3 regions of the Frondihabitans sp. OV104 genome follow, and region 2 is predicted to be linked to each of the others. Evidence: predicted binding sites of a transcription regulator. Region 2 holds the regulator's gene; each other region holds the start of a gene.
The links. The regulator HrcA, encoded in region 2, represses chaperone genes, less so after heat shock. The targets are predictions, from matches to a motif close to TTNGCACTCGNNNNNNNCGAGTGCNAA.
Positions count from the first base shown of each region.

Region 1: a site for HrcA is predicted at 4,533-4,559, ahead of groL (chaperonin GroEL). Genes of this name have one in related genera too.
Region 3: a site for HrcA is predicted at 3,824-3,850, ahead of groES (co-chaperone GroES). Genes of this name have one in related genera too.

Region 1 is NZ_CM173541.1:21,605-28,340, reverse strand. Features, by position in the region: gene AC3CBB_RS00155 (DNA repair helicase XPB) at 1-52, shown strand, start outside; gene AC3CBB_RS00150 (response regulator transcription factor) at 195-887, shown strand; gene AC3CBB_RS00145 (sensor histidine kinase) at 936-2,633, shown strand; gene groL (chaperonin GroEL) at 2,843-4,462, opposite strand; gene AC3CBB_RS00135 (cold-shock protein) at 4,671-4,874, opposite strand; gene AC3CBB_RS00130 (LytR C-terminal domain-containing protein) at 5,062-5,643, opposite strand; gene AC3CBB_RS00125 (DUF3263 domain-containing protein) at 5,687-5,956, opposite strand; gene AC3CBB_RS00120 (DUF2332 family protein) at 5,983-6,736, opposite strand, start outside.
Region 2 is NZ_CM173541.1:1,337,696-1,344,431, reverse strand. Features, by position in the region: gene lepA (translation elongation factor 4) at 1-529, shown strand, start outside; gene AC3CBB_RS06335 (hypothetical protein) at 574-735, shown strand; gene AC3CBB_RS06330 (DUF1990 domain-containing protein) at 877-1,527, shown strand; gene hemW (radical SAM family heme chaperone HemW) at 1,530-2,756, shown strand; gene AC3CBB_RS06320 (DUF4870 domain-containing protein) at 2,825-3,289, opposite strand; gene hrcA (heat-inducible transcriptional repressor HrcA) at 3,454-4,491, shown strand; gene dnaJ (molecular chaperone DnaJ) at 4,537-5,643, shown strand; gene AC3CBB_RS06305 (16S rRNA (uracil(1498)-N(3))-methyltransferase) at 5,646-6,377, shown strand; gene AC3CBB_RS06300 (histidine triad nucleotide-binding protein) at 6,424-6,736, shown strand, end outside.
Region 3 is NZ_CM173541.1:3,490,725-3,497,460, reverse strand. Features, by position in the region: gene AC3CBB_RS16615 (SGNH/GDSL hydrolase family protein) at 1-747, opposite strand, end outside; gene AC3CBB_RS16610 (ABC transporter substrate-binding protein) at 876-2,207, opposite strand; gene rarD (EamA family transporter RarD) at 2,319-3,275, opposite strand; gene groES (co-chaperone GroES) at 3,423-3,719, opposite strand; gene AC3CBB_RS16595 (class I SAM-dependent methyltransferase) at 3,869-5,059, shown strand; gene AC3CBB_RS16590 (DUF4190 domain-containing protein) at 5,066-5,548, opposite strand; gene AC3CBB_RS16585 (DUF4190 domain-containing protein) at 5,658-5,960, opposite strand; gene tsaD (tRNA (adenosine(37)-N6)-threonylcarbamoyltransferase complex transferase subunit TsaD) at 6,107-6,736, opposite strand, start outside.

The DNA of each region.
Region 1 (6,736 bases), 1.3 Mb from region 2:
CGAGCAGGGCTACAGCTACACGATCCTCGACAGCCCCCTGCTCGCCGCCTGAGCCCGAGCCGTCCAGCCCGGCTCCGACACGGCGGGCGCAGGAACTGCGACACCCGTCGCCCTGACCAGCCGCCAGCGCGCTACCACCCCCCGCCCCACCCCCTCCCAGCAAACGCTTAGGCGCCGCGCAGATACTAAGAGGCATGAGCGACGGCCCCAAGATCCTTATCGTTGACGACGAGCCCAACATCCGCGACCTGCTGACCACGAGCCTGCGCTTCGCCGGCTTCGCGGTCCGTGCCGTCGGCAACGGAGCCCAGGCGATCTCGGCCGTTCTCGAAGAAGAGCCCGACCTGATCATCCTCGACGTCATGCTCCCCGATATGAACGGCTTCGGCGTCACGAAGCGCCTCCGCTCGTCGGGCTACACCTCGCCGATCCTGTTCCTCACCGCCAAGGACGACACCGAGGACAAGATCACCGGCCTCACCGTCGGCGGCGACGACTACGTCACCAAGCCGTTCAGCCTCGACGAGATCGTCGCGCGCATCAAGGCGATCCTGCGCCGCACCATGAACGAGGACGAAGACGCGATCATCCGCGCCGGCGAGCTCACGATGGACCAGGACACCCACGAGGTCACCATCGGCGACACGGCCATCGAGCTCAGCCCCACCGAGTTCAAGCTGCTGCGCTACCTCATGCTCAATCCCAACCGCGTGCTGTCGAAGGCGCAGATCCTCGACCACGTGTGGGAGTACGACTTCAACGGCGACGCCGGCATCGTCGAGAGCTACATCTCGTACCTGCGCCGCAAGCTCGACCAGTTCTCGGCCGAGCCGATCATCCAGACGAAGCGCGGCTTCGGCTACATGCTGAAGGCCGCCAAGGCCTGACGCGTGCTGAGCCGAAATCCCAGGCTCATCGCCTAATCTCGTCCGTCTATGCACTCACGCCTGTCGCAGTGGTGGAGCGAGATCTCCATCCGCACGAAGATCACCGGGATCACGGTCTGCTTGGTGACCCTCGGGTTGCTCGTCGCGGGTCTCGGCACGATGACCGTACTGAGCACCTATCTCTACGGGCAGGTGGATCGCGACCTGAAGGCCGCCGCGACCGGCTACTCGACCTGGACGGGCGAGGACAGCGCTTACTGCACCGCCGAGTTCGGCAGCTACAAGACCAGCTACATCGCGCTCGTCGCTGATGACGGAACACTGATCTGCGACAACGCCAAAGACCTCGTCCCTCTCGGCTCCGCGCCGTACCTTCCCGACTTCACTGGCAAGGTCGCGGCGACTCACGACGCTGCCTTCAACGGCTACAACAAGAGCGGCACGCAGGAGTGGCGCCTGTACGCGGCGTCGCACCCCGATCTCCAGAACCAGGCGACGAACGGCACCATCTCCGCCACGATCATCACCGGCCAGAACCTCGCGACGACCAACTCGACCATCTCGCGGTTCACCTACATCTTCCTGGGCTTCGGCCTGTCGGTCGTCGTGCTCGGCGCCGCGATCACGCGGCTCCTGGTGACGTCGACCTTCGCGCCGCTGCGCGACGTCGAAGATACGGCGGCGCGCTTCGCCGACGGCGACTTCAGCCAGCGCCTCGACACCACCTCGCCCCACACCGAGGTCGGCCGTCTCAACCGCTCGCTCAACACGATGCTCGCGCGAATCGACCGCTCGTTCGACGACCGCGCGAAGACCATCGACCAGATGCGGCGCTTCGTCGGCGATGCCAGCCACGAGCTGCGCACCCCCCTCGTCTCGCTCCGCGGCTACGCCGAGCTCTACCGCATGGGCGCGCTGACGAAGCCCGAAGACGTGGCCCAGGCGATGGACCGCATCGAGAAGGAGGCCATCCGCATGGGCGGCCTCGTGCAAGACCTCCTGCAACTCGCACGCCTCGACGAGTCGAAGCCGCTCGAGCTCGGCCCCGTCGACCTGGTCACGATCGCCCGCGACTCCGCTCTCGACACCATGGCGTCGAACACCGACCGCGAGATCCGCGTCATCGTGCGCGAGCCCGTGATACCGGGCGGCGGAGCCATCGGCGAGGAGTACGTGTTCGGGTCCGACGCGTCCTTCCCGGCGTCGCCTCCCGGCGCGACCGGCCCCATCGCCTTCGCCGGCGCCACTCTCGCGCGCCTCCGCAGCCGCAGAGCCCGCGCCACCGAGGCGGGCGCCGAGACAGCTCCCGAGCCCGGCCGTCCGGGGCTCAGAGGTCCCCGCCTCAGCCTCGAGCGCCGCCCCGTCGTGAACCCCGTCGTGCTCGGCGAGGAGAACAAGATCCGCCAGGTCGTCACCAACCTCATGGGCAACGCGATGCGGTTCACCGATCACGATGCGCCCATCGAGCTGGCCGTGCAGGCCGACCCCGGCCGAGGCATGGCGACGATCGACGTCATCGACCACGGCGAGGGGATCCCCCCGCAGATCCGCGAGAAGATCTTCCAGCGCTTCTGGCGCGCCGACTCGTCGCGCACCCGCGACACGGGCGGCTCGGGCCTCGGCCTGGCCATCGTCTCGGGAATCGTCGCCGCGCACCACGGCGAGGTGGACGTGTTCGACACCCCCGGCGGCGGCGCCACCTTCCGCGTCTCGCTGCCCCTGCTCCCCGCCGCCCCCGCCGCGTAGCCGCGCGCGCGGTCCTCTGCGAAGGACGCTGTGCTCGTAAGACAGGATCGGCCCCCGCGTCTGTACGCCCCACAAGGAGAACGGCTAGTTCCTGCGCCCGCCACAAGGACGTCTACCCCGCGAATCCTTGCCTGGGCGACGACGCCGACCCGCGCCAACGACAAAGGCCGGCTCCCCCGAGGGGAAACCGGCCTTCGACGCAGTCGGACTTAGAAGTCCATGCCACCCGTGGGGTCGCCGGCCGGAGCCGAGACCTTCTCGGGCTTGTCGGCGACGACGACCTCGGTGGTGAGGAAGAGGCCGGCGATCGAAGCGGCGTTCTGCAGAGCGGAGCGCGTCACCTTGGCGGGGTCGATGATGCCGGCGGCCAGCATGTCGACGTACTCGCCGGTGGCGGCGTTGAGGCCCCAGCCGACGGGCAGGTTGCGGACCTTGTCGGCCACGACGCCGGGCTCCATGCCGGCGTTGAAGGCGATCTGCTTGAGCGGAGCGTCGATGGCGACCTTGACGATGTTCGCGCCGGTCGCCTCGTCGCCCTCGAGCACGAGGGTCTCGAGCGCGGTCTTGCCGGCCTGGATGAGGGCGACGCCACCACCGGCGACGATGCCCTCTTCGACGGCGGCCTTCGCGTTGCGCACTGCGTCTTCGATGCGGTGCTTGCGCTCCTTGAGCTCCACCTCGGTGGCGGCTCCGGCCTTGATGACGGCGACGCCGCCGGCGAGCTTGGCGAGGCGCTCCTGGAGCTTCTCGCGGTCGTAGTCGCTGTCGGTGTTCTCGATTTCGGCGCGGATCTGCTTGACGCGGCCGGCGATCATCTCTTCGTCGCCAGCACCCTCGACGATGGTCGTCTCGTCCTTGGTGATGATGACCTTGCGAGCCTTGCCCAGCAGGTCGAGCGTGGCGTTCTCGAGCTTGAGGCCGACCTCTTCCGAGATGACCTGGCCGCCGGTGAGGATCGCGATGTCCTGCAGCTGCGCCTTGCGACGGTCGCCGAAGCCGGGGGCCTTGACGGCGACCGACTTGAAGATGCCGCGGATCTTGTTGACCACGAGGGTCGCGAGAGCCTCTCCGTCGACGTCCTCGGCGATGATGAGGAGCTGCTTGCCCGACTGGATGACCTTGTCGACGACAGGAAGGAGATCCTTGATGTTCGAGATCTTCGAGTTGACGATCAGGATGTAGGCGTCTTCGAAGACGGCTTCCTGGCGCTCGGGGTCGGTGACGAAGTACTGCGACAGGTAGCCCTTGTCGAAGCGCATTCCCTCGGTGAGCTCGAGCTCGGTGCCGAAGGTGTTCGACTCCTCGACGGTGACGACGCCCTCCTTGCCGACCTTGTCGATCGCCTCGGCGATGAGCGCGCCGATGGTGGGGTCGGCGGCCGAGATGGACGCGGTCGCAGCGATCTCGTCCTTGGTCTCGATCTCCTTGGCGTTCTCGAGCAGCTGGGCCGAGACGGCCGCGACGGCCTTCTCGATGCCGCGCTTGAGGCTGATCGGGTCGGCGCCGGCGGCGACGTTGCGGAGGCCCTCGCGGACGAGAGCCTGGGCGAGGACGGTGGCCGTCGTCGTGCCGTCACCGGCGACGTCGTCGGTCTTCTTGGCGACCTCCTTGACCAGCTCGGCGCCGATCTTCTCGTACGGGTCGTCGAGCTCGATCTCCTTGGCGATCGAGACACCGTCGTTCGTGATCGTGGGGGCGCCCCACTTCTTCTCGAGGACGACGTTGCGACCGCGCGGGCCGAGCGTGACCTTCACAGCGTCGGCGAGAATGTTCAGGCCGCGCTCGAGGCCGCGTCGGGCCTCTTCGTCAAAAGCAATGATCTTAGCCATGTGGTTTTTCGTCCCTCCCGGACGTCGTGGGGCAGGTAGCCCCGGCTGGTGCCGTGAAACAGGTGAGCCATTGGCACTCGATAATCACGAGTGCCAATTGATTCTGGCACTCTCACCTATCGAGTGCAAGCGAATCCGCGCGCGTCGACAGCAAGCGAAAAGGCGCCGCTCCCGGTGGGGAGCGACGCCGTCTCGAGGGTTCCGCGGGTCAGGCGAGGCGCACTGCCTCCGCCTGAGGACCCTTGTTGCCGGTGCCGACCTCGAACACGACGGCCTGACCCTCTTCGAGAACCTTGTATCCGCTCATGTCGATGGCCGAGTAGTGGACGAAGACATCCTGTCCGTCCCCCTCGACGGTGATGAACCCGTAGCCCTTCTCGGCGTTAAACCACTTGACGGTTCCGTTGGCCATTTTCGTACTCCCTAGCTGTCTGGCAGACGGCACGAGCCCAGGCGCGGGGTGCCGATTGGTTCCAGATAGTAATGAAAGACGAGAGCCGTTCACGTACCCCGACGAGGGTTGTTTACACGGACGTAACCACACCCGTCATTTCGCGTCATACAAGCGGCGCAATCGAGGGGTAAGCCCGGTGCTGACGCTACGACGAGGCGGTGAAGTCCGCTCCCAGCACGACCGTGATGGTCGCACCCGGGAAGGCCGTCGATGCCTGCACGGTGTCGATGCCGAGGCTCTTCGCGACGCCGAGGGCGATCGACTCGTTGTCGGCCGCGGAGTCGTCGTAGTACACGACCGAGGTCGACACCTGCGACGACGCGTTGCCCTCGTTGCCGACCGTCCAGCCGGCGTTCTTCAGCGTCGTGCCGGCGCCCGAGGCGAGCCCCGGGGTGGTGGTCGCGTTGAGGATCGTGATCGTGGTCTTCGCGGGGTCGACCTTCGACGGGTCGGTCAGCGCCGAGGCCGTAGGGCTGGGAGTCGACGTCGCGGTCGCCGTGGCCGTCGTCGTGGCCGACGAGGCGCTCGACGATCCGCTGGTGAACTGGAAGCTGCCGTTGAAGGCGGTCAGCGTGATGATGCCGGCGCCGACCAGGATCCCGGTGGCGAGGGCCGCCCAGGCGAAGACGATGAGGCCGGTGTGGCGCTTCGCACCGGTGCGGTGGGCGCCGACGCGCAGCAGGGAGTCGGGCACGCCGTCGAAGCGGTCGGTCGGGAACTTGGCCATGCGTGTCAGGTCTTTTCGTGGTTCGGGCAGGTGCCGTTCGAAGTCAGCGCCCGAAGGTCCGGGTGCTGCGCGCGTGGTCCCGGGCGTCGCGGAGACGGAGCAGCCGCCCGACCAGCATCGGCGCGTAGGCCAGTGCACCCGGTTTTTCTATGAGTGAGCCGAGCAGCTGCTGGTACCGCGGTGCCGTGAGCCCCAGCTCCGAGCGGATCGCGGCGGCCTTGCGCGGGGGCGAGACGGGCGCGTGCTGCTCGAAGTCGAGGATCCGCCGATCGCGGTCGCTCAGACCGGCCGATCGCGCCTCGCCCTGCTGCATCGTCTCACCCTTCGGTCCCGCACATCCTAGGTCTGCCGGGCTCCGCCGCCGTGGCGACACGCGTCGGGCGACGCAGAAGGGAGCCACCGCAGGCGGGTGCCGTGGGCGTCGCCGACGGCGAGTGCCGTCCCGTCGAGCGCTAGGGTCGCGAACGCGTCGGGGTCAGAAGCAGAGGGCGCAGGAACGGGCACCGTCGAGGCCACCCCCGTCAAGAGACCCGACCTCTCGTACGACACCCACCGCACGCCGAGCCCGGCGATCAGGTCGACGAAGGCCTGGCGTCGCGCGCCGGGCAGGTAGACGAGGGTGCCCGAGGTGACGACGACGGGCGTGGTGCCCGGAGGGGCGAGGGCGACGAGGCCGGGGAGTTCCTGCACCGCATCGCCTGCGATCACCGGGGCCGGGTCGTCGAGGAGCACGTCGACGGCGTCGCGGAGCATCTCGACCCGGTCGGTGCGCTCGGGCGGGAGGAGCATCTCGAGCCAGTGGAGCTCCCCCGGGCGCCTCGGGTCGACGGGGGCGAGGTCGAGGCCGAAGCGCGCGGCGATGGGCGGGAGGGCGGGGAGGGCGGGTTCCTGCGCCCCGGGGAGGACGTCGACCGCGACGTGCACGCGGCTCTCGGGGTCGCCGAGCCGGGCGGCGCCCACGCGGATGTCGTAGCGGTCGGGGTAGAGGCCGAGTCCGGCGGAGGCTCCGACCTCGAGGAGCGTCACCGGGCCGTCGACCCCGGCGAGCGCCAGGGCTGCCGCGACGGGGCCGGTGCGCCGGACGTCGTTGGTC
Region 2 (6,736 bases):
CCTGCTCGGCATGGAGTACCTCGGCGAGGACCGCGTCGAGCTGCGCTACAACATGCCGCTCGGCGAGATCGTCTTCGACTTCTTCGACCAGCTCAAGAGCAAGACGCAGGGCTACGCGTCGCTCGACTACGAGCCCAGCGGCGAGCAGGAGGCCGACCTGGTCAAGGTCGACATCCTGCTGCAGGGCGAGCAGGTCGACGCGTTCTCGACGATCGTCCACCGCGACAAGGCCTACGCGTACGGCGTGCTGATGACCGGCCGCCTGCGCGAGCTGATCCCGCGGCAGCAGTTCGAGGTGCCGATCCAGGCCGCCATCGGCGCCCGGATCATCGCCCGCGAGTCGATCCGCGCCATGCGGAAGGACGTCCTGGCCAAGTGCTACGGCGGCGACATCACCCGAAAGCGCAAGCTCCTCGAGAAGCAGAAGGAGGGCAAGAAGCGCATGAAGACCATCGGCCGGGTCGACGTGCCGCAGGAGGCCTTCATCGCCGCGCTCTCCGGTGACGTGGAGAAGAAAGACAAGAAGTAGGCGGCAGAGCGGCACTCGCCGGCCGCTGGGAGCATGCTGGACGCATGCCTGCTCTCTTCATCGTCATCATCATCGTCGGAATCATCGTCTTTGGGCTCAGCTTCCTCGGCGCAGCCCTGAAGTTCCTGCTCTTCATCGGCCTCATCATCGTCGCGATCGGGATCATCGGCTGGATCGTGCGCGCGCTCACGGGCCGCAAGGCCTGACCCGCGTCGCGAGATGGCCGTGGCCGTCGCCCGCCCGCCAGGGTGGCGACGGCCACGGCCATCTCGATGCCGTTGCCCCTGCGGCCACCACGTGACCGGGCCGCAGCGACGCCGCGACGCGGCCCCGTCTAGAATCGTCGGATGCGCCGTCAGACCCACACCGAGATCCAGACCACCTACGGGCAGGTCGGGGCTACCCAGGCGCCCGACCTCCTTCAGTACCCGCCGAAGGGATTCCGCCCCGCCGAGTACCGCACGCGCATCGGCCACGGCGACGCCCGCTTCGAGGCCGCCTGGGCCGCGATCATGACGTGGAAGGTCCAGGAGCGCAGCGGCATCCGCGTGCGCGTCACCAGCACCCCGTCGTTCGAGGAGGGTGCGTACACGCCCGTCACCTTCGACGACGAGGGCAACCCGCTCGACCCCGCCGACTACGCCGCTCCGACCGGCGAGTCGCACTTCAGCCCCGAGGGCGAGCCGTTCCTGGTCGCCGGAACCGAGGCCGTCCTCGACATCCGCGCCTACGGCCGCACCGTCCACGCGCCGGTCCGCGTCGTCTACGTGATCGACGACCCGACGCGCAAGGGCTTCGCCTACGGCACGCTCGACGGCCACCCCGAGAGCGGCGAGGAGAGCTGGGTCATCGACCAGACCGACGACGGCTCCGTCTGGCTGACCGTGCGGGTGTTCTCGAAGCCGGCGAACTGGAAGTGGCGCCTGGTCGCGCCGTTCCTGCGCCTCCAGCAGACGAAGTACACCCAGCGCTACCTCCGCGTGCTGGTGGGCGACTGACGGTGCCGAGCGCCCTTCCGCTCGCCGATCCGGCACCCGCCGACGGCAGCCTGCCGGCGAGCGTCGTCGACGGTGTCGAGTCGCGCGACTTCGGCGTCTACGTGCACGTGCCCTTCTGCCGTGTCCGCTGCGGCTACTGCGACTTCAACACCTACACCGGCGACGAGCTGCGCGGGGCCAAGCGGAGCGACTACGCCTCGCAGGCCATCGCCGAGATCCGGGGGGCCGACCGGGTGCTGCACGACGCCGGGCTCCCGCCACGCTCGGCCTCGTCGGTCTTCTTCGGGGGCGGGACCCCGACGATGCTGCCCTCCTCCGATCTCGGCGGCATGCTGACGGCCGTCCGCGACACCTGGGGCATCGAGCCCGGCGCCGAGGTCACGACCGAGGCGAACCCCGACTCCGTCGACGCCGACTACCTCGTCGACCTGAAGCGCGCCGGCTTCACGCGGGTGAGCTTCGGCATGCAGTCCGCCGTGCCGCACGTGCTGGCCACCCTGGAGCGCACTCACGATCCGGCTCGGATCCCGCTGGTCGTGGCCTGGGCGCGCGACGCCGGGCTCGACGTGAGCCTCGACCTGATCTACAGCACGCCGGGGGAGTCGCTCGACGACTGGCGCCGCTCGCTCGACCACGCCATCGCGCAGGAGCCCGACCATCTGTCGGCGTACTCGCTGATCGTCGAGGACGGCACGAAGCTCGCTCGGCAGATCCGCCGCGGCGAGGTCGCCCAGCCCGACGACGATACCGCCGCCGACATGTACGAGCTGGCCGACGAGGTGCTCGCCGCCGCCGGCTACGAGTGGTACGAGGTCAGCAACTGGGCGCGGGGCGAGGGCCACGAGAGCCGGCACAACCTGTCGTACTGGCGCGGCCACGACTGGTGGGGCGTCGGCCCCGGCGCGCACAGCCACGTCGGCGGGGTCCGCTGGTGGAACGTCAAGCACCCCGCGGCCTACGCCGAGCGGATCGTCGCCGGGCTGTCGCCCGCGGCCGGACGCGAGACGCTCGACGCCGAGACGCGGGCTACGGAGCGCGTGCTCCTCGCCGTCCGCATCCGCGACGGCCTGCGCATCGCCGAGCTCGGCGACGCGGGCCGCGCCGAGGTGGCCGGCCTGATCGCCGACGGGCTGATCGACGGCCGCACGGCGATCGCCGGCGCGCTCCGCCTCACCCTCCGGGGCCGGCTGCTCGCCGACGCGGTCGTCCGCCGCCTCCTTTCCGACTGATCCGCCGTCGGGCCGCCGCCGTCGCCGCGACGGGGGCGGACCACGGCGACGGCGACGGCCGGCGACTCTTACGGCTTGATGAACTCGATCGACAGCGGGTACCTGTAGTACTGGCCGCGGTTGGCGGCGACGGCGGCGATGATCGAGAAGATGAGGATCACGATTCCCACGGCGATAATCACCAGCGTTCCGATGACGATGACGGTCAAGATGCCGCCGATGACATAGCCGATCAGCATCGTCAGCTGGAAGTTGAGGGCGACGCGGGTGTGCTCCTTGATGAAGGGGCCCCGGTCGCGCAGCACCAGGTATCCGATCAGCGCGGGGATGAACCCGAAGGGGATCCCGCCGATGTGGATCAGGGTCGCCCACAGCTTCTCGTCTTCCGGGCGCAGGGGCTGCTGCGGTTGGTAGCCGGGCGTGCCGCCGTAGGGAGCCTGACCGTACTGACCGGACTGACCGGGATTGCCGTAGGAGCCGGTGGGCGGCGGCGTGGGCTGGTCGTCCTTGGGCGGGGGCGGGGCGTCGGTCATGTGATCTCACCAATCGTCTGCGCTGGCGGTGCGCGGGGTCCCGGGCACCGAGTTCGCGCCGAGCTTAGCGGCGGACGCGTCCCGGCAACCAGGGTTGCGGTGCCCCGTGGAGTACGATTGGCAGTCTTACTCAGCGAGTGCCAGACAGACGACGGGAGGCCTGCGTGGTCAGCGAACGAGGTCTCGAAGTGCTCCGCGTCATCGTCCACGACTACGTCGAGTCGCGCGAGCCGGTCGGCTCGAAGTCGATCGTCGAGCGGCACCAGTTCGGCGTCTCGGCGGCCACGATCCGCAACGACATGGCCCTGCTCGAAGAAGAGGAGCTGATCGCGGCCCCGCACACCTCGTCGGGTCGGGTGCCGACCGACAAGGGCTACCGGCTGTTCGTGAACCAGCTCGCCGACCTGCGACCGCTCACGGCGGCGCAGCGGACGGCGATCGAGACGTTCCTCGGCAACTCGTCCGACCTCGACGAGGTGCTCTCGCGCACGGTGCGCCTGCTCTCGCAGCTCACCAACCAGGTGGCGCTGGTCCAGTACCCGACGTTCTCGGCGGCGACCGTCCGGCACATCGAGCTCGTGCGACTCAGCGACACGCGCCTCATGACGGTGCTCATCACCGACGCCGGCCACGTCGAGCAGCGCACGATCGACGCGGGCCACGAGATCGACGAGCTGTTCGTGGGCGAGCTGCGAGCCAAGCTGAACACCCGCGTCGGCGGCAGGACGCTGGCCGAGGCCGCCGCCGTCCTCTCCACTCTCACCGTCGAGTTCCTGCCCGATCGCGCCCCCTTCGTCGAGGCGGTGTGCCGGGCCCTCGTCGAAGAGGCGAAGGCGGGTCGCCAGGAGAAGCTCGTCATGGCGGGCGCCGCGAACCTCGTGCTCACCGAGGAGGACTTCGCCGGCAACCTCTTCCCGGTGCTCGAGGCGATCGAGGAGCAGGTCACGCTGCTGCGCCTCTTCGGCGAGATGCACCAGGGCGCCGATCCCGCCGGCGGTGACAGCGTCATCGCCAGCATCGGCCGCGAGAACGAGTCGTTCGGGCTCGCCCAGACGTCGGTGCTCGCCAGCGGATACACGGCATCGGGTGGTGAGATCGCCCGGTTGGGCGTTCTCGGCCCGACCCGCATGGACTACTCGACCAACATGGCGGCCGTTCGCGCCGTCGCCCGCTACCTGAGCGGCCTCCTCGGCGAACGCTGAGCCGAGTCCGCCCCGAAACCCCCACGAGAACGAGCACGGAGACAAGTGGCAGATCACTACGACGTCCTCGGAGTCGACCGCAAGGCCAGCCCCGACGAGATCAAGAAGGCCTACCGGAAGCTGGCGCGCCAGCTCCACCCCGACGTGAACCCCAGCCCCGAGGCATCGGAGCGCTTCAAGGAGGTGACGCACGCGTACGACGTGCTGAGCGATCCGCAGCAGCGGGAGCGCTACGACCTCGGCCCGCAGGCCGGGTTCGGCGGCGGTGCCGGCGCGGCCGGGTTCGGCGACATCTTCGACGCGTTCTTCGGCGGCGGCCAGCAGCAGCGGCAGGGTCCGCGGTCGCGCCGTGAGCGCGGGCAGGACGCCCTGCTCCGCCTCGAGGTCGACCTCGACGACATCGTCTTCGGCGTCCAGCGCGACATCGAGGTCGACACGGCCGTCCTCTGCGACACCTGCAACGGCTCGTGCTGCGCCCCGGGCACCAGCCCGCAGACCTGCGACATCTGCCACGGCACCGGCTCGATCAACCGCCAGGTGCGCTCGCTCCTCGGCAACGTCATGACGTCCAGTCCCTGCGGTACCTGCCGCGGCTACGGCACCGTCATCCCCAACCCCTGCCCCACCTGCCAGGGCCAGGGCCGCGTCCGGGCTCGCCGCACGATTCCCGTCGACATCCCCGCGGGCGTCGACACCGGGATCCGCCTCCAGATGCCCGGCCAGGGCGAGGTCGGCCCCGCCGGCGGCCCGAACGGCGACCTCTACCTCGAGGTCAAGGTGCGCCACCACGATGTGTACAGCCGCAACGGCGACGACCTCCTCGCGACCCTCGAGGTGCAGATGGCCGACGCGATCCTCGGCACGACGACCACTGTCGAGGCGCTCGACGGCGACGTGACGGTCGAGGTGAAGCCCGGCTCGCAGAGCGCCGACGTCATCACGATCAAAGACCGCGGCGTGACGCGCCTACGCGGCTCCGGCCGCGGCGACCTCAAGATCGGCGTGCAGGTCGTGACCCCGACCAAGCTCAGCCACAAGGAGAAGGACCTCATCGAGAAGTTCGCCTCGGGCCGCAAGCACGACTCGCCCCAGCTCTCGCAGTTCCAGCAGGGCCTGTTCGGCAAGCTCCGCGATCGCTTCCTGAACTTCTGATCGTGGCGCACTTCTACCTCGTCGAAGAGCTCGGCGACACCGGGGTGGGCGCCCAGGTGGTCGTCACCGGCCCCGAGGCTCGCCACGCGGTGACGGTGAGCCGGGTTCGGATCGGCGAGACCCTCCGGGTCGGCAACGGCCGCGGGCTGGTCGTCGAGGGGGAGGTGCTCGAGGCCTCGGGCGACCGCCTGGTGCTGGAAGCGGCGGAGGTCGGGCACGTTCCTGCGCCCGATCGCCGCCTCGTTCTGGCCCAGGCCCTCGCCAAGGGCGACCGCGACGAGCTGGCCGTGCAGGCCGCCACCGAGCTCGGCGTCGACGAGATCGTGCCGTGGGCCGCCGCCCGCAGCATCTCGAAGTGGGAGGGCCCGAAGGTCGCCAAGGGCCTCGCCCGCTGGAGCGCCATCGTGCGCGAGGCGACGAAGCAGTCGGTGCGGGCATGGCAGCCGCGGGTCGGCGACGTGGCGACCACCAGACAGCTCGAATCGCGCGCAGGAACCGCGCGGGTCCTCGTGCTCGACCCCACCGCCACGGACGCGCTGTCGAGCGTCGCCCTGCCCGACGTCGGCGACGTCGTCGTCGTGGTCGGCCCGGAGGGCGGCATCACCCCCCACGAGGTCGACGGCCTGGTCGCCGCGGGTGCGGTCGCGGTGCGGCTCGGCGACAGCGTGCTGCGCACCTCCACCGCGGGGCCCGCCGCTATCGCCGTGCTCAGCGTCCGCCTCGGCCGCTGGTGAGCCGGCGCCCCGGCCCCGTGTCGGCGGCCTTCGTTACGATGAGCGCATGAGTTCGGAGCCTTCAGTCTTTTCTCGGATCATCGCGCGCGAGATCCCTGCGACGATCGTGCACGAGACCGAGACGGTCATCGCGATCCGAGACATCGCGCCCAAGGCGCCGGTGCACCTGCTCGTGATCCCGAAAGACCCGCAGTACGCGGACGTCGCGGAGCTCGCGGCCGGCGATCCGGCCCTCCTGGCCGACATGGTGGCCGTCGCGAAGGCCCTCTCGGAGGATTCCGAGCTGTTCGGGGACTATCCGCGCGGTCAATTCCGTTTGATCTTCAACACCGGCGAAGCCGTCGGTCAGACCGTCTTCC
Region 3 (6,736 bases), 1.5 Mb from region 2:
GGCGACTGCGGCGGCGAGCGCCTCGGCCCAGACCTCGTGCAGGGTCTTCCACGAGAACAGCCTGTTGACGTACATGTCGCCCAGCCTCCAGGTCGGGAACGGCACGAAGACCATTCCGGGCGTCGACGCGGCGACCTCCTGGCTGACGGCGTTGAGCCGCTCGACCTGCCGGTCGATGATGCGGCGCACGGCCGGGCGGATGGCCCGGAAGTCCGACAGCGGCGGGATGCCCGAGACCACGATGCGGACCGCGCGGAACTGCGACTCCGACCGGATCCGCTCGGCGACCACCCGGAGGTCTGCCGCCCACTTCTCGGAGCGCGTCGCCAGGAGCACGTCGGGGATCCCCAGCATCAGGAACGCGATCTCGACGCCGTCGGCCCCGTAGCGCGTGCGCGCGGCAAGCTGTGCCATCGTGAGGTCGGTCTGACTGATCATCGTCAGGTGCGCGCCGCGATCGCTGGCGGCGGCGATGCCGTACGACGCCTGCGCGGCAACGGTCAGTCCGTGGCTGAGCACGCCGTGTCCGGCCACGGCGATGTCGCCGGCGAAGAGCAGACCCTGAGGGTCGACGCCCTCGATCTGAGTCACGGGAGCGTCACGCGGGTAGAGATTGCGCCGGACCTCGACCCGGTACAGGGCGAAGGAGATCGCCAGCAGGGGTCTGGCGAGCAGGAGGAGCGCTTCTGTCGTCGCGCGACGCCGCGGGGTCGGCGCTGGGGGAAGCGCCCCGGGCTGCGGAGTCATCACGTCAATCGTGGCATGACAAGAGGCTCTTCGACCCCAACGACTGTCCCCGATATGGAGGACTTCTCGACGACGTGAAAAGGCCCGGCAGGAGAGTTCCTGCCGGGCCTCTTCGAGGTGGGGACTGACTACTTCACGTCACCCTGGATGCTGCTCTGGTACACCGGCTTGTTGTTCTTGTCGTACTTGTAGATGCCGATGTAGGCGCTCGACGGGTCGTTGTTCGTGTTGAACGGACCGATGCCGGAGGGACCCGTGTACTGGATGTCCTTGCCCGCGTCGAGGAGGGTCTTGCAGTCGGCGTACGACGTGCACTTCGTGCCGCCGTCAGCACCGGAGACCGCTGCCATCTTGGACTGGATCGTCGGAGCATCCGTGCCCTTGCCGGCCTCGGCCGCGAGAGCGGTCAGGGTGATGGCGTCGTAGGACTCGGCGGCGTACGAGTAGTCGGCGAGCGTCTTGCCGTCGTTCGACTTGTACCAGGCGCTCAGGCGCTTCTTGAGATCGTCGTTGGGCTGAGCACCGGGAATGGTGCCCTGGCCGCCGTTGAGCGTCCCCGCCTCGAAGTCCTTCGAGTAGTCGGCCGTGTTGCCGTCAGACATGTACGTGTCTTTGAGGTCGTAGTTCTGGGCGACGAGCTCGGGGACGATCGACTTGGTCTCGTCGAACGCGAGGATCACGATCGCGTCGGGCTTGGTGGCGAGAGCCGCGGTCACCTCGGTCGAGAACGTGGTCTGGCCGGGAGGGAACTCCTGGCTCTTGCCGGTGCCGCCGTAGACGACCGAGCCGCCGGCAGCCTCGATGGCCTTCTGCGTCGAGTCGCGGAGGCCGGTGCCGTACGAGTCGTTGAAGACCAGGAAGGCGACCTTGGCGTGACCGTCGTTGACGACGAGCTGACCGAGCGCCGAGCCCTGAACGGAGTCCGGCGGAGCGGTGCGGTAGTAGTACGACGAGTAGCCCGAGAGCGACGACGCCGTGTTGGCCGGCGAGATCTCGATGGTGCAGCTCGAGGTGATCTGGTCGATGACGTTCAGCGTGACGCTCGACGACTCGGCGCCGAGGACGACGGAGACCTTGGCGGCCTTCAGCTTCGCCGCGGCCGCGGTGGACACCGTGAGGTCGCTGGAGTCGCCCGAGTCGGTGGCGGTCGAGATCGAGGCGTCCTTGCCGAGGACGCCGCCGGCCTTGTTGATGTCGTCGAGGGCCAGGCCTGCACCCGCGATAGCGGGCGGGCCGAGGTACGCGAGGGATCCCGTGAGCGGCAGCATCGTGCCGATCTTGAGGGCGTCAGTGCTGGGCGTGCCCGGCTTGCAGGCCGCTGCCGGGTCGGCCTTCTTCGTCGACGTCGACGAAGCAGAGGTCGAAGCGGAGGGGGTGCTCGTGGAGGAGCAGCCGACCAGGGCGACAGAGACTGCCCCCATGATCGCTAGCGCCTTCACGGCTGTGGTGGATCTGATCATCCGTGAACCCTTTCTTGACGGTGGTGATGCGGCGGCACGATGGCGTGCAGCCCAACCGTGTGAATGGGTTAGAACCTATGCGGCGATTGTTTCGCGTGTGTGTTGCCGGGGTCACCTTGGGGTTTCGTTAGCAATTCGTGATGTGGTGACTGAGAGTCGTCGAGCCCCCGACACCCGCTCGCGGCGTCCCGACGAGACCGCGTGGATGCTCAGGATCACGAGCGCGACCCAGATGAGGGCGAAGCCGACCCAGCGCGACGTGGTCATCGGCTCGTGGAGCACGACGACGCCGACGACGAGCTGCAGGATCGGCGCGATGTACTGGGTGAGTCCCAGCGTCGACAGCGGGAGACGGCGGGCGGCCGAGGCGAACAGGAGGAGGGGCACGGCGGTGATCACGCCCGTGCCGACGACGGCCACGACGTGCCCCGTGCCGCTGCTGCCGAACGCGAGACCCGAGGTCGCACCGACGACGGCGAGCGCGATGCCGGCGGGGATGGCGACCGCCATCGTCTCGATGGTCAGGCCGCTGACCGCGTCGACCCGGCCGCCGACGCGCTTCTTGATCAGGCCGTAGAAGCCGAACGAGAACGCCAGCACCAGCGAGATCCACGGGAACGACCCGTAGCCGATCGCGATCACGAGAATCGCGACGACGCTGACGCCCACCGCCACCCACTGCAGCGGCTTGAGCTTCTCGCGCAGCACGAAGACGCCGAGCAGCACCGTCACGAGCGGGTTGATGAAGTACCCGAGGGCGGCCTCGACCACGTGGCCGGTGAGAGTGGCGAAGATGAACGTGGTCCAGTTGACGACGATGAACGCCCCCGCAAGTGCGAGCGTGCCGGTGATCGTCCGGTCGCGTGCCAGGGCCGCGAAGCGGCCGAACGAGCGGGTCACGGCAAGCAGGATCGCGCAGAACACCAGCGACCAGAGGATGCGGAAGGCGACGATCTCGATCGCACCCGAGGGGCGCAGCAGGAGGAAGTAGACCGGGAGCACGCCCCAGAGACCGTAGGCCGCCACGGCGTAGAGGAGGCCGGCGCGAGGGGTGTCTGTCTGGGTCACCTCGAAAGACTATCCGCGGCCGCCCACACCGGGGCGGCTCGTGACCGCCAGCGTGCGCGCACAAACTGCCACGTCGCGTTCCTGGACGACCGGTGACACAGAAGAACCCCGCCTCCGAGGAGGCGGGGTTCTTCGTGAACGTCGTCGTTACTTGACGATGACCGCGAGCACGTCGCGAGCGGAGAGGACCAGCAGGTCTTCGCCCGAGTACTTGACCTCGGTTCCGCCGTACTTCGAGTAGATGACCTTGTCGCCGACGGCGACGTCGAGCGGGACGCGGTTGCCGTTGTCGTCGATGCGGCCGGGGCCCACGGCGACGACCTCGCCCTCCTGGGGCTTCTCCTTGGCGGTGTCCGGGATCACGAGACCGGAGGCAGTGGTCTGCTCGGCCTCGACCTGACGGATGACGATGCGATCTTCGAGCGGCTTGATGTTGACCGACACGGTTGACCTCTTCTTTCTCACGAGCTGCGACGGTGTTGCTAAGAACAGAGATTGTGTTGTTGGCACTTCACGCGGGTGAGTGCCAGTTCAACTGTAGGGCGTGGCTGGCACTCGGTCAATCCGAGTGCTAGCAGTGGCACGATTGGGCCATGGACACTTCCGAGCTCCGCACCCTCCTCACCCCCGACGGGCTGCGGCTGCTCGACTCGCTGCCGCCCTTCGATCAGAAGGCCGATGTGGTGTCGCAGGTGGCGCGGCTGCGCAAGGAGGGGCACTCCCCCGATCTCGTCGCGGCCGTGCTCAGCCAGGCGAAGCTGCGCGCCAAGGGGCACGCGAAGTTCGGCGACTTCGCCGTCAGCATGCTCTTCACCGAGGCGGGCCTCGAGCAGGCGACGCGGCTTCCGGTGGCATCGAGCCACGCCGGGCGCTTCCGCAAGGCCGGTGTCACCCGGGTCGCCGACCTGGGCTGCGGCATCGGCGGTGACGCGCTGGCGTTCGCGGCGCTGGAACTGGGCGTGGTCGCCGTCGACCGCGACGAGGTCACGGCCGCCATAGCGTCGTTCAACCTCGCCCCGTGGAGCGCCGCCTCCGTCGTGCACGCCACGGCCGAGGAGGTCGACCTCGACGGCGTCGACGGCGTCTTCCTCGATCCGGCGCGCCGCACCGCCGGCACCGGCCAGACCTCCCGAATCCAAGATCCCTCGCAGTGGTCGCCCACCCTCGACGTCGCGTTCGGCTTCGCCGAGCGCTTCCCGACCGGCGTCAAGCTCGGCCCCGGCGTCGACCGCGAGCTGCTGCCGTCCGACGCGGAGTGCCAGTGGATCTCGGTCGACCGCTCGGTCGTCGAGGTCGGCGTCTGGTTCGGCCCGCTGGCCCGGCCCGGCATCACGCGAGCCGCTCTGGTGCTCGGACCCGACGGCCCGGCCGAGATGACCGCGCCCGGCGACTCCGACGACGTCGAGGTCGGCGAGCTCGCCGAGTTCGTCTACGAGCCCGACGGGTCGGTGATCCGCGCACGCCTGATCGGCGACCTGGCCCGCTCGCTCGACGCCACGACCGTCAGCCGCGACATCGCCTACCTGACGGCGCCGACCTCGGAGCCGACGCCGTTCGCCCAGTGCTTCCGGGTGGTCGAGACGCTTCCGCTCGACGAGAAGCGCCTGCGCCAGGAGCTCAAGGCGCGCGGCATCGGCCGGGTCGAGATCAAGAAGCGGGGCGTCGACGTCGACCCGGCGGCGTTCCGCAGGCGGCTGCAGCTCAAGGGGTCGAACGAGGCGACGCTCATCCTGACGCGCGTGGCGGGGCGGCACACGGCGCTGCTCTGCGAGCGCGTCGCTTGACTCCCTCTAGTACGGGTAGCTGCCGCTGGTGCCCTCGTTGAAGCCCTCCGTGCCGGCAAGCGCGAACAGCAGGACGAGGCCGACGATGCTCAGGATCGCGAAGACGATTCCGATGATGCCGAGCACGATTCCGGCGGTTGCAAGACCGCTGCCCTCCTGGTGCGTCTCGCGGATGCGGCGCTTGGCCAGGATTCCGAGGATCAAGGAGGCGATACCCGAGAAGCCGCCGGTGAAGACGATGGCGATGCCGGTGATGAGAGCTGCGATTGCCAGCCCGTTCGTGCCGACCGGCTGGTAGCCCCCGCCGTACGGCTGCGCCCCGTAGGGCTGCTGCGAGTAGCCGGACGTCTGCTGGCCGTACCCGGGCTGCTGTCCGTAGCCGTACTGTTGCTTGCCCGCGTCGGCGGAGCCGTAGGCGGGCGGGGTCGAGCCGTACGCGGGCGGCTGCTGACCCGTGGGCTCCTGGCCGGGCTGGTTCTGGTCGGTCATGCTGCTGCTCCGGTGTGTGATCGGTGTCGCGGGGCGGGTTGTACGCCCTCGACCCTACCGAAGGGACGCGAAAGGCGGGGCCGACGAGCGACCCCGCCTTCGCGGACGACTACTTGTTCATGTTCGCGACGACCGCCGAAGCCAGGATGATCGAGAGGATGCCGATGACGATGCCGATGGCACCGAGAATGATGCCGGCGAGTGCGAATCCGGCACCACGCTGGCCGGTGGCCTTGATCTGGCGACGGGAGACGATACCGAGGATCAGGGCCACCAGGCCCGGGATCCCGTAGAACGACAGGACGAACGTGACTCCCACGATTCCGACGACGAGCGAGGCGACCGCGAGGCCGTTCAGCTTGCCGGCAGCTGCTCCGGGCTGGGCGTAGGCGTCATTGCTGGGCGGGGCCACGGGGGGCGTTGAATCGGACATCGTCGTGCAACTCCTTGTTCGGGTATGCGGCCGGGGGTTCCGTCCGAGTTCGCGCGGAGACGAACTGGACAGGACGATAGACCACGGCATTCTGAGTGCCCCTCAGGATGTACCCCGGGTGTCGCTTAGACCGCCTGCGCGCTCGTGACCGGCAGGGTCGAGTCGGCCCCGAATCCGAGCGGTGACGGGGTGCGGCCGCGGGCGGCCAGCTCGGCCCCGAGGGCGGCGATCATGGCGCCGTTGTCGGTGCACAGGGACAGCGGAGGGATCCGCAGCTCGATCCCGGCGGCGGAGCACCGCTCGGCGGCCACCTGTCGCACCCTCGCGTTGGCCACGACGCCGCCGCCGAGCAGCAGTCGCGGTACGCCCCGGTCGGCGCACGCGGCGAGCGCCTTCGTCAGCAGCACGTCGACGACGGCCTCTCGGAAGCTCGCGGCCACGTCGGCGACGGGAACCGGCTCACCGGCGTTCTCGAGCTTCTCGACGTGGCGGGCGACCGCCGTCTTGAGCCCCGAGAACGAGAAGTCGTAGCGGTGCTTCGCCAGGTCTTTCGGCAGGGTGAGCCCGCGTGGGAAGCGGATGGCCCTCGGGTCGCCCTCGGCCGCCACGCGGTCGATCTGCGGGCCACCGGGGTAGGGCAGCCCCAGAAGGCGCGCGACCTTGTCGAAGGCCTCCCCCGCAGCGTCGTCGATGGTCTCGCCGAGCAGCTCGACGTCGTCGAGCAGGTCGCGCACGTGCAGCAGCGACGTGTGGCC